4 regions of the Herbaspirillum sp. RTI4 genome follow, and region 2 is predicted to be linked to each of the others. Evidence: predicted binding sites of a transcription regulator. Region 2 holds the regulator's gene; each other region holds the start of a gene.
What was found. Region 2 encodes sigma-54, which starts transcription at its own class of promoters, with help from an activator protein. Its sites were predicted from a motif close to TGGCANGNAANCTGCTTT; they were not measured.

Region 1 (3,088 bases), 1.0 Mb from region 2:
GAGTTTCCATCCTGATGCGTGAGTGAGGAGGGCGGTTCGACCGGCTATCGCCGGATCCTTCGATACGCCCTGCGGGCTACTCAGGACGAACGGTCTGGGGCGGGGTAGTAGTGCGCTAGTAGGGGACGAACGGTCTGGGGCGGGGTAGTAGTGCGCTAGTAGAGGATGAACGGTTTGGGGCGGGGTAGTAGTGCGCTAGTAGAGGACGAACGGTCTGGGGTGGCGTAGGAAGTGCGCAAGTAGAGGATGAACGGTCTGGGGCGGGGTAGTAGTGCGCTAGTAGAGGACGAACGGTTTGGGGCGGGGTAGTAGTGCGCTAGTAGGGGACGAACGGTCTGGGGTGGGGTAGTAAGTGCGCTAGTAGAGGATGAACGGTCTGGGGTGGGGTAGTAGTGCGCTAGTAGAGGATGAGCGGGTTGTGGTGCCGTGCGCGAGTAGAAGGCGAGGGGTCTGTGTATTTCTACGCAGGTTGGAATCTTGTTTGCGGGATATTAATACCTGCCCATGATTCTTTTCCTGCTCGCTATGACTCTCCTCCCGTTCGTCCTGAGTAGCCCGCAGGGCGTATCGAAGGATCCGGCTGCAAGCCGGTCGGAAAATGGGCGAATCGAGGGTGCGGTTTTCAGTCTTCAGGTTCGGACTGACTAGTCTTCAGCCGCGCGGCTTCACGCACCGCATCGGGGTTAAGCGCCAGTCCGCGCGAACCTTCCAGCTTGGCCGTCAGATGTTCGGCCACCGTCACCGGCGCATACAGCGGCGGATGCGTGTCGTCGGTACAACCGGGCAGGCAGGAGATCAGCGCATCGGCGTTGCCGTCATGGAAGTAGGCGGCTGAACGGCGGCGCACCATGCGGCCTGCGGCATCCACCGGCGCCAGCACGCGGTGCATGGTCGAGCGCCAGCGGTCGTTGGTCCAGCGCGCCAGCATGTCTCCCAGATTAATCAGCAATGCACCGGGCGCGGGGGTGACGTCGTGCCATGTGCCGCCGCTATCGAGAATCTGCAATCCGGGCGTGACCCTGTCGGCCCACAGGATGGTCACGATGCCGTAATCGGTATGCGCACCCATGCCCATTTGTCCCGCTTCCAGCCGCTGATCGGCCGCCGGCATCTGGTAATGATTGATGCGCAGCATGTCGACGGAATGGTCGGTGTAGTCGATGAAGTAGGTTTCGGGCAAATCCAGCGCGACCGCGAAAATCCGTGTGAGCCGGTGCGCCAGTGCGCCGGCATGGTCGAACCAGTTCTGTACCTGTTGTTGGAAGGCGGGGGGCTGATCAGGCCAGATATTGGCGGGATAGTCACGCGCCGACAGCTTCAATGCGGGAAAGGCGGATGCCTGAGTGCCGACGTTGAAGGCTTCAAACAGATCGGCCGGCGAGGTGACGCCCAGACTGTAGCTGAGACGTTCGCTGAGCGGGCCGTTGTAGCCGCGATTAATATCCACCGAGGGCGGTTGCCAGGCCAGTTTTTGCTGCGCCGGCAAACTGAAAAATCCATCAATGGCGCTCTGCAAGCCGACGATTGCGCTATCTGGAATGCCGTGGCCGGTAATCTGCATGAAGCCGACTTCGCGTGCGGCGCAGTCGATCTGCGCGGCGACGGCTTGCTTTTGTGCCGCGTCGCCATGCTGGAACGGGGTGATATCGATCAGGGGAACGGTAAAGGCGGGCGTTTGCTGGTCAGCAATAGGGGCGTTCATCTGCTTGCCTTTTGGCGGAGAGGGAAAGTCGGATAGACGCAAGCACTATGCCACTTGGCATGCCTTACGTTGTGCGCGAAGAAATACTCAGATCGTCAACAATGCGGCAGCCAATGCGCAACAAGTTGGTGAGCGCCTTCACCGCAATCGGGCAGTTGCACCGTTTTGCGGCGAGCGGTAATGGAATCAGAACTCGCTAAATGCCGTCCGGCCGATAGGGATGGTAGGCATGCCAGTGGCGGGCGATATCGATGCGGCGGCAAATCCAGACATGCTCCTTGGTTTCCAGATAATCCAGAAAGCGCTGCAAGGCACGGAAGCGTCCCGGCCGGCCCAGCAAGCGGCAATGCATGCCGACCGACAACATCTTCGGCGCGTTCAGACCTTGCGGATCGCCTTCCTCGTACAGCACATCAAAGCTGTCTTTCAGATACGCATAAAAATGGTCGGCGGTATTGAAGCCCTGCGGTGAAGCGAAGCGCATGTCGTTGCTGTCGAGCGCATAGGGCACGATCAGATGCGGATGGCGGCTACCATCACTGAGCTGCACTTCGGTCCAGAGCGGCAGGTCGTCGCCGTAATAATCGGAGTCGTAAATGAAGCCGCCGTGTTCGACCAGTAGCTGCCGGGTGTGCGGCGAATCGCGTCCGGTGTACCAGCCGAGCGGCGCGGTGCCGGTCAGTTGGCGCAGAGTTTCCACGCCGATGCGCATGTGTTCGCGCTCGGTGTCGATATCGACTTCCTGATAATGCAGCCAACGCCAGCCGTGGCAGGCGATTTCATGGCCGAGTTCGCCGCAGGCTTGCGCTAAATCGGGATGACGCTGCAAGGCCATGGCAACGCCGAAGACGGTTAGCGGCAGGTTGCGTTTTTCAAATTCGCGCAGGATGCGCCAGACGCCCGCCCGCGATCCGTATTCGTACAGCGATTCCAGCGACATGTGCCGCGCCGGGTAGGAGGCCGCGCCGATGATGTCCGACAAAAACTGTTCGGAACCGGCGTCGCCGTGCAGCACATTGCTTTCGCCGCCTTCTTCGTAATTGAGGACGAACTGCACCGCGATGCGGGCGCTGCGCGGCCAGCGCGCATGCGGTGGACGGCGACCGTAGCCGATCAGGTCACGCGGATAAGGGTCACGCGGATAAGGCTCACGCGGATAAGGCTCAGGCAGTTTGGCATTCACGATATGGATTTCCCCAGGACATTGCGCAGGTCGAAGCCTTCGCTGGCTTCCGGCTGTACGCGTTCTTCACAATGCTGCAAATGGTGTGCCATGTGATGCTGGGCTTGTGCGAGGTCGCCTTTTTCCAGCGCGCTGAGAACGTCGTCGTGTTCGTCGAAGGAGCAGGCGTTTTGTCCGGGCGCGTCGATGTTGGCGATCAGCAG
Region 2 (3,088 bases):
GCGCGGCCAATTCATTTCGTATGACAGCCGGGCAGAATTTTATGCCGTCCACAATACCGTTGACGGTGTCAGCAAGACGGGCGCAGGCCGCGTCACCGCCGTCCTGCAGCCACGGGTAGCCGCGCCAGCGCCGACTGCCTCGCCAATGCAAACACCAACGCCAACGCCAACATCATCGTCTACGCTGGCGCCGACGCCGGTTGCGCCCAACACGGCACCGCTGGCCGTGCCAGCTCCAAAAGAGGAAAGCAAATGACCAGTAGTTCGCTGATCGTCCGTGGCTTGAAGAAAAGCTACGGCGCACGTCAGGTAGTGCACGATGTCTCGCTGGAAGTTGCCAGCGGCGAAGTCATCGGCTTGCTCGGCCCTAACGGTGCCGGCAAGACCACCTCGTTTTACATGATCGTCGGACTGGTGCCGTCGGATGGCGGCAAGATCGATCTCGACGGTGTCGATATCTCGTATCTGCCTATCCACAGCCGCGCCAAACTCGGCCTGTCTTATCTGCCGCAGGAAGCCTCAGTATTTCGCAAACTCAGCGTGGAAGACAATATTCGCGCCGTGCTCGAACTGCAGCAACAAGACGGAAAACCGCTGCCCAAGGCCCTGATCGATGCGCGACTCGACCAGTTGCTGCACGAATTGCAAATTGAAAAATTGCGCGAAAGCCAGGCGCTGTCGTTATCGGGCGGCGAACGCCGACGGGTCGAGATCGCCCGCGCACTGGCTACCAGCCCTCGTTTTGTATTGCTGGACGAACCGTTTGCCGGGATCGATCCGATCGCGGTGATCGAAATCCAGCGCATCGTGCGCTTCCTGAAAGAACGCGGCATCGGCGTGCTGATTACCGACCATAACGTGCGCGAAACGCTGGGCATTTGCGACCGCGCCTACATCATCAATCAAGGCACCGTGCTGGCCAGCGGCAGCCCGGACGAGATCATCGCCAATGAATCGGTGCGCCGCGTTTATCTGGGGGAACATTTCCGCATGTAAGCGGAACGCACTCCATCGATGAAACAATCCCTTCAGCTCCGCACTTCGCAACATTTAGCATTGACGCCGCAATTGCAGCAGTCGATACGTTTGTTGCAACTGTCCACGCTGGAAATGCAACAGGAACTGGAACAGATCCTGAGCGACAACCCGCTGCTGGAGCGCCTCGACGATGCGCTGGACAACTCCGTGCGTCTGCTGGCTGATGGCGCACTGGGCAGTACCAGCGCCCTGTCGCCGGCAGAAACTGCGGCCGACACCGGCACCACAGGCAGCGAGACGGACAACAGTGGCGAAGCGGGAGGACAGCAAGAAGCCAGCGACAGCAGCACCGCTAACGAAGCAGAGTGGAGTTTTGACGATGTCGCACGCGGCACAAAAACCTCCGACGATGAAGATTCGCGGCCGCAACTGGAAGCGCATTTCCTGACACTGCGCGAGCATCTGCTGCAGGAAGCTGGCCAGACCATGTGCTGCCAGCGTGATCGCGCACTGTTGGAACTGGTCATCGACGCCATCGATGAGCGCGGCTATCTGGAAGAGCCGCTGGAAGAAATTTATGCGCGCCTGCCGGAAGAGTTGGAAATTGAATTCGATGAGCTGACACTGGCACTGACGCTGCTGCAAAGTTTCGATCCGGCCGGGGTTGGCGCACGCGACGCTGCCGAATGTCTGGCGCTGCAAATCAAGCGCCTGCCGAAAATTCCCTTCGTGACGCGACGTCTGGCGCTGTCGATTGTCCAGACTTGCCTGCCGCTTTTTGCGCAGCGCGATTTCAATAAAATCAAAAAAGCGCTGGTCTGTGACGATGAGGATCTGCGCGAAGCGCAAGCCGTTATCCGGCAGTGCAATCCGCATCCCGGCGCGGCATTCCTTTCAGGCCGCTCCGACTACGTAGCGCCGGACGTGATCGTTAAAGAAGGCAAGCTGGGATGGCAAGTCACGCTTAATCACGAGGTCATGCCGCGCTTGCGCGTCAACGCCATGTATGCCAACGCCATGAAGCAGCACAAGGGCGAAGGCGCGCTCGTGTCGCAATTGCAGGAAGCGAAATGGCTGATCAAAAATATGCGTCAGCGCTTCGACACCATACTGCGCGTGGCACAGGCCATCGTGGAGCGGCAGAAGAATTTTTTCTCGCACGGCGCAGTCGCCATGCGCCCTCTGGTACTGCGTGAAATAGCTGATACACTCGGTTTACACGAAAGCACCATCTCGCGCGTAACCACCCAGAAATACATGCTCACGCCACATGGCATGTTCGAATTGAAATATTTCTTCGGCAGCCATGTGTCCACCGAAGCAGGCGGAGAAGCCTCCTCTACCGCCATACGCGCACTGATCAAACAATTGATAGGAGCCGAAGATACAAAAAACCCCTTGTCAGATAGCAAGATTGCAGACATGCTGTCTGAACAGGGAATGGTTGTTGCAAGACGGACTGTCGCAAAATACCGCGATGTCCTGAAAATCCCCCCTGTAGCGCTGCGCAAGTCCTTGTAACTGTTTTGTGGGAAGTCTCTGAGCAAGCATTGCGCGTATCGCCGTCCCGTGACTCCGGGATTGCGCCGCACAAGTACTTGCACCGGGATTTTTTTATACTAGTCACTGTGTCCGGACGCACTCGATCAACACACCGATCAGGCAATCCGGCGGCAAACACCGGGCCGCAAGGCTCAAGGATCCAACCGGATAATCATCCGATGCCGGACCTCCAGTGACACTATCCGAAGGAGAGTCGTATGAATCTGACAATCAGCGGGCATCACCTCGATGTAACACCAGCCATCCGTGAATACGTCATGACCAAGGTCGAACGTATCAAACGCCATTTCGACCACGTCATCGACGTCAGCGTCGTCCTCACCGTCGATAAACTGACAGAAAAGGAAAAACGGCAGAAAGCGGAAATCAATGTCCATATCAAGGGCAAAGATATTCACGTGGAAAGTCTCGCGCACGACCTGTACGCCGCAATCGATGCACTGATCGACAAACTGGATCGCCAAGTATTGAAGCACAAGGGCCAGCTACAAGATCATCAATCGGACGTTAAACGCCTGCCAATCGACATCGAAGCAGCGACTTAATA
Region 3 (3,088 bases), 420 kb from region 2:
GCTTTGCGAAAAAGGAAGCGGCGTAAGATTCACCATCACTGCGCTTTCAGCTTGCGCCATAAGGTAGTGCGGCTGATGCCGAGGAAGGCGGCTGCCGCAGCGCGGTCGCCATCGAAGCGCTTCAGGACGTCATTCAGGTTTTCCGGTATGCCGGTTGCTATTGCAGGGGGCGCTTCGGTTGAGATTCCTGCTGCGTTGTTGGCGGCATGCCCCACATCAGCCTTCACGGCAGTGGTCAGAATTTCCGGCGCGATGCGCGCAATCAGGTTCGGCGTCAGTGCCTGCAAGGGTTCTGCCGCCAGGAATAGCGCCAGACGTTCCATCACATTGCGCAGTTCGCGCACATTGCCGGGCCAGTTGTGCGCTGTCAGCAGAGTCTGGCAATGGACGATTTCAGCGGAGAGGTTGGGGTGCGGTCGCACATCCAGCGCCGCCATGGCGTTTTTGAGGCACCACTCGGCCAGCGGCACGATATCTTCGCGTCGTTCGCGCAGGGGCGGCAGTCTTAGCCGCAACACTGCCAGCCGGTAAAACAGATCAGCGCGAAAACGTCCGTCGCGCACCCGTTGTTCCAGATCGCAATGGGTGGCGCTGAGGATGCGCACATCGACCGGAATCGGCCTTGAGCTGCCGACCCGCACTACTTCCCGTTCTTCCAGCACGCGCAGCAGCCGTGTTTGCAGTCCCAGCGGCATTTCGCCGATTTCATCGAGGAACAGGGTGCCGCCATGCGCGGCTTCAAACAATCCGGCGCGACCGCCCCGGCGCGAGCCGGTAAAAGCGCCTTCTTCGTAGCCGAATAATTCGGATTCCAGCAAGGATTCTGCCAGTGCGCCGCAATTGACGGCGACGAAGGGCCGATGCTCCGAGGCCCGGCCTTGCGTGCGAGGATGTTCGCGATGGATGGCCTGCGCCACCAGTTCCTTGCCGCTGCCGGTTTCGCCCTCAATCAAGACCGTGGCAGGCGAGCGGGCGAATAGCGTGACGGCGTCGCGCACGGTGTCCATGGCAGCCGAGGTGCCGCGCAGATCGCTGAGGCGGTGGCGGGTGCGCAGAGCGGCGGCGACCGGCACATTGCGTCCGCGTTGCACTTCCAGTTGCGTGAGTCTGGCCAGTTCCAGTGCATCGTCGAAGGCCTGGCGTATGGTGGCTGGGGAGTAGACGAAGATACCGTGTAGTCCTGCTTCTTCGGCCAGATCGGTAATCAGCCCGGCGCCGACGATGGCCTTGATTCCGGCCGCTTTCAATTCAATGAGCTGGGCGCGCGCGTCTTCTTCGGTGGCATAGGTGCGTTGCACGATGTCGAGTTCGAACGTGGCCTGGAAGTCGGCCAGCTCGGGCAGGGTGCGCTGGTACATGATGAGGCCGATATGCGGTGTCAGGCGACGCGCCTGCGCCAATGCGCGCAGGATGTCGAAACCGCTGGCCTTGGCGGTGATGACCGGTACCGACAGCCGGTTTTTCAGGTAAGCGCCGTTGGAACCGGCGGCGATGATGGCGTCGCAGCGTTCGTGATCGAGCCGTGCGCGGATATGCCGTACCGCGTCGTCGAAGCCGAGATTGATCGGTTCGATGATGGCCTGATCGTCGTATTCGAGGCTGATGTCGCGGAACAAGTCGGACAGGCGCGATACCGATACCGTCCAGATGACGGGTTTGTCGGTTTGCTCATGGGTGAAGGAGTTGGGTTGTTTCATTTTTGTTTCAGGTGTTTCATTTTAAATTCAAGTTGAAACATTGTAACGCACTATGCAACGTCGGCTGGCTCGTGCGTGGAATGTGTTTTTCACCGGTTTTTCGCGGTAAGCGATTGATTTTTATCATCAAATTTTTTATGGCGGCGAAATCGGCTTGCCTGGTCGACGTCTGATTCAACGATGGCACGCCGTTTGCAATAAGAACGGGGAGCAGATAGTCGCGCCGCAATGCCTCATCGGATTTGCAGTGATGAAGCAACGGGTGCCGTCATTTGACACTGCTCTCTATTTTCTAAAGGTATCTCTCATGCCCATCGAATCTCCAGGCGCAGCTCTGCGCAAAGCGGTACGCGAAGAATCCCCCTTGCAAATTGTCGGTGCGATTAACGCTAACCATGCGCTGCTGGCCAAACGTGCCGGTTTCCGCGCCATTTATTTGTCCGGCGGCGGTGTGGCTGCCGGTTCGCTCGGTTTGCCCGATCTCGGTATTTCCAATCTGGATGATGTGCTGACCGATGTGCGGCGTATTACCGATGTCTGCGATCTGCCCTTGCTGGTCGATGCCGATACCGGTTTCGGTTCGTCTGCTTTCAATGTGGCGCGCACGGTCAAGTCGATGATCAAGTTCGGCGCAGCTGGCCTGCACATCGAAGATCAGGTCGGAGCCAAGCGCTGCGGTCACCGTCCTAACAAGGAAATCGTCAGCAAGCAGGAGATGGTTGATCGCATCAAGGCGGCGGTCGACGCCCGTACCGACGATCAGTTCGTCATCATGGCGCGTACCGATGCGCTGGCGGTGGAGGGGCTGGAATCGGCGCTGGAGCGGGCGATTGCCTGCGTCGAAGCCGGTGCAGACATGATCTTCCCGGAAGCGATCACCGATCTGGCGATGTACCGCCAGTTCGCCGCCGCCGTCAAGGTGCCGGTGCTGGCCAATATCACTGAATTCGGCGCCACGCCTTTATTTACCGTGGAAGAGCTGAAAAGCGCCGATGTCGGCATCGTGCTTTATCCCTTGTCGGCGTTTCGCGCCATGAACAAGGCGGCGGAAAATGTGTTCACCGCCATCCGCCGCGACGGTACGCAAAAGAATGTTATCGATTCCATGCAAACCCGGATGGAGTTGTACGACCGCATCAATTACCACTCGTATGAGCAAAGCCTGGATGCCTTGTTCGCGCAGCAAAAACAGAACCACGTTTAGGAGATGACGATGACTGAACCACAAGCAACTGCTTTCAAGCCTAAAAAATCGGTGGCGCTGTCGGGTGTGACCGCCGGTAACACCGCGCTGTGCACCGTCGGCAAAACCGGCAACGACTTGCATTACCGCGGTTACGACATTCTCGATATCGCCGATAGCTGCGAATTCGAAGAAATCGCCCATCTGC
Region 4 (3,088 bases), 1.1 Mb from region 2:
GCTCGACGGTAACATCGGCTGCCTGGTCAACGGCGCTGGTCTGGCAATGGCCACCATGGACACCATCAAGCTGTTCGGCGGCGAACCTGCCAACTTCCTGGACGTGGGCGGCGGAGCAACGACAGAGAAAGTCACAGAAGCCTTCAAGATCATGCTCAAGAATCCTGAGCTGAAAGCCATTCTGGTCAACATTTTCGGCGGCATCATGCGCTGCGATGTGATCGCTGAAGGCGTGATCGCTGCTTCTAAAGCAGTATCGCTGAAGGTGCCACTGGTCGTGCGCATGAAGGGAACCAATGAGGAAATCGGCAAGAAACTGCTGGCCGACTCCGGTTTGCCCATCATTGCGGCAGACAGTATGGAAGAAGCTGCGCAAAAGGTAGTCGCAGCAGCTAACGGTAAATAATAGGACAAGGAACAGACATGTCGATCCTGATCAACAAAGATACTAAAGTTATCACCCAAGGCATCACCGGCAAGACCGGCCAGTACCATACCCGCGGCTGCCGCGATTATGCGAACGGCAAGGCTGCATTCGTTGCTGGTGTGAACCCGAAAAAAGCCGGCGAAGATTTCGAAGGCATCCCGATTTTTGCTACCGTCGCTGACGCGAAGGCACAAACCGGCGCCAACGTTTCCGTCATTTACGTGCCGCCAGCCGGCGCTGCTGCGGCGATCTGGGAAGCGGTCGAAGCCGACCTCGATCTGGCCATCTGTATCACTGAAGGTATTCCAGTCCGTGACATGCTGGCACTGAAAGACCGCATGGCGAAGTCAGGCAGCAAGACTTTGCTGCTGGGCCCTAACTGCCCAGGTCTGATTACGCCCGATGAAATCAAGATCGGTATCATGCCAGGCCATATCCACAAAAAGGGCCGCATCGGCGTCGTCTCGCGCTCCGGCACGCTGACGTATGAAGCAGTCGGTCAACTGACCGCGCTTGGCCTTGGCCAATCGTCGGCAGTCGGTATCGGCGGCGACCCAATCAACGGTCTCAAGCACATCGACATCATGAGAATGTTCAATGATGATCCTGATACTGACGCCGTCATCATGATTGGTGAAATCGGCGGTCCTGACGAAGCGAATGCTTCTTACTGGATCAAAGACAACATGAAAAAACCAGTGGTCGGCTTTATTGCTGGCGTCACTGCGCCAGCAGGCAAGCGCATGGGTCATGCCGGTGCCTTGATTTCTGGTGGTGCAGACACAGCAGAAGCCAAGCTGGCCATCATGGAAGCTTGCGGCATTACGGTCACACGCAACCCGTCCGAAATGGCGCGTTTGTTGAAGGCAATGCTGTAATTCGGACTGTTTAATCAGACCGGCTTGCTGAAAACGATAAGGGGAGCTGCGGCTCCCCTTATGCGTGGTGCGGATGAAGTGCGCTCATGGTGTGTCCGCCACGGCGTGGATGGGGTCTCTTATCCTCCAGTCCCGAACGAAATCCTTAGGCAATCTGCAAGCGTCATTTGACAAGCGTCGTTTAGAAAGTAAAAATTTGAGACTTGTTTCGGATTTCATTGATTTCATGGCGAGATCTGATTCCGTCAAGTCGTAGCAAAAAAGTTTCACGGAACCTGCTGCAAGGAAACGCACAGGATCGCTCAATACCTATTTCATTTTCGATCGGAATCGCATGGACAGCACTAATGGCGCAGATAAAAAAGAAGAAGCACCAACCGGACGTCGGATCAAGGGATTTACGTTGATCGAATTGATGGTGGTGCTGGGGATTATCGGTTTGCTGGCCTCATTTGCGATACCGCAATACCGTAATTACATGGTGCGGACCCGTGTGGTCGAAGGCCTCAATCTGGCCTCCGGTGCCAAGCTGGCGGTAGCCGAGGCTGCCCAGGCGCAGGTGATGGGCAAGGCATTGACGGCGGCGCAAGTCGCGTACACCTCGCCGGAGTCGACGCCGAATGTCGAGAGTATCGCTGTTGGCGAGGGTGGTGTTGTGACGATCACCTATAAAGCCGGCATCGGCGATGTCAATGTCACGTCGCCTACGCTGACCCTGGTACCGACATTTGGTGCCGGCGCGATCAGTTGGCAATGTGTCGCAGCAGGGGTGGCGCAGGAAACGCCGGCAGGCAGCACAACAAATACCCTCTTCGCCGCAGGTACCTTGCCCAAGCAATTCGCACCGGCAAACTGCCGCGGAGCGTGATCCTCAGGGATTAATCGTACTTACCGGAACCGGGGACTGAGAACCGAGCCAGATTTGATCTGACACTGTCTGCCTGATCAAAAACAGTTCGGTTATTTGCAGACTCTAGTCCCCCAGGTCGATCCGTGCCGCCAGAGGCAAGTCCACTGGCAGTTCGTAGTGAGAGATCACCCATGCGCGCGCAGGGTGATCTGCTACTGACCTCAAATGCGTCAGCACAAAATCAATCGATGCCTGGTCGAGTGCGGCGAAGGGCTCATCAATCAAGGTCAGGACAGCGCCGGAAGCAAAGGCCGCAGCGAGCCAGACTTTACGTTTTGAGCCGGTCGATAACCTGAACAGCTCTTTTTCAAGATGCGGCTGCAGAGACAAACCGTCAATCAAGGTGGCCAACAGCGGCTCGTTAAATTCGGGGTGCAGGCCTTGCTGCAATTTGAAATAAGCGATTGCCGTCATCGGATCAAACGCATCGGAACGCGGATTGGTGGCAAACACTTGCTGCCGGTATGCAGCCGGATTGTCGCTCAGGCAGGCATCATTCAGTTGCAAACGACCGGATTGTGCCGCCAACTCCCCCGCCAGCAAACGCAGCAGCGTCGTTTTTCCTCTGCCATCCCCGCCAAGAACCAGGGTAATCCCCGGGGGAATGTCGGCAGACCAGTCTGCGAACAGCGGATGATCGGGATAAGCGAAGCAAAGCTGGCTGGCTTGCAGAACGAGGGGCTTGCGAGTGGAGAGAGCTTCGATAGATCCGCCTGTGGGGTCGTATTAAGAATGCACACTGAACAAGAGAAATAAGTGTCCCTCTGCGATCATCAGTGAAGTGGAATTGAGTTGCTTGCGGACACACTCGAGAGCATCCTAATTCTGCTTAAGGAGTAGTGTTGGGTGCAACCCAGTCACCCGATTTTCCGC

Region 1: the regulator sigma-54 is predicted to act here: its motif matches at 1,738-1,755, upstream of RGU70_RS00970 (isopenicillin N synthase family dioxygenase).
Region 3: the regulator sigma-54 is predicted to act here: its motif matches at 1,879-1,896, upstream of prpB (methylisocitrate lyase).
Region 4: the regulator sigma-54 is predicted to act here: its motif matches at 1,570-1,587, upstream of RGU70_RS00505 (pilin).

The regions. Positions count from the first base shown of each region.
Region 1 covers NZ_JAVIWQ010000002.1:165,014-168,101, reverse strand. Annotated here, with positions in the region: gene RGU70_RS00975 (ABC transporter permease) at 1-22, shown strand, start outside; gene RGU70_RS00970 (isopenicillin N synthase family dioxygenase) at 623-1,702, opposite strand; gene puuE (allantoinase PuuE) at 1,899-2,885, opposite strand; gene RGU70_RS00960 (GntR family transcriptional regulator) at 2,882-3,088, opposite strand, start outside.
Region 2 covers NZ_JAVIWQ010000002.1:1,173,426-1,176,513, reverse strand. Annotated here, with positions in the region: gene lptA (lipopolysaccharide transport periplasmic protein LptA) at 1-256, shown strand, start outside; gene lptB (LPS export ABC transporter ATP-binding protein) at 253-996, shown strand; gene RGU70_RS05550 (RNA polymerase factor sigma-54) at 1,015-2,499, shown strand; gene hpf (ribosome hibernation-promoting factor, HPF/YfiA family) at 2,739-3,086, shown strand.
Region 3 covers NZ_JAVIWQ010000002.1:1,595,525-1,598,612, forward strand. Annotated here, with positions in the region: gene RGU70_RS07335 (ABC transporter ATP-binding protein) at 1-26, shown strand, start outside; gene prpR (propionate catabolism operon regulatory protein PrpR) at 36-1,697, opposite strand; gene prpB (methylisocitrate lyase) at 2,005-2,901, shown strand; gene prpC (2-methylcitrate synthase) at 2,911-3,088, shown strand, end outside.
Region 4 covers NZ_JAVIWQ010000002.1:57,696-60,783, reverse strand. Annotated here, with positions in the region: gene sucC (ADP-forming succinate--CoA ligase subunit beta) at 1-406, shown strand, start outside; gene sucD (succinate--CoA ligase subunit alpha) at 424-1,305, shown strand; gene RGU70_RS00505 (pilin) at 1,640-2,173, shown strand; gene RGU70_RS00500 (ABC transporter ATP-binding protein) at 2,279-2,821, opposite strand; gene moaC (cyclic pyranopterin monophosphate synthase MoaC) at 3,045-3,088, opposite strand, start outside.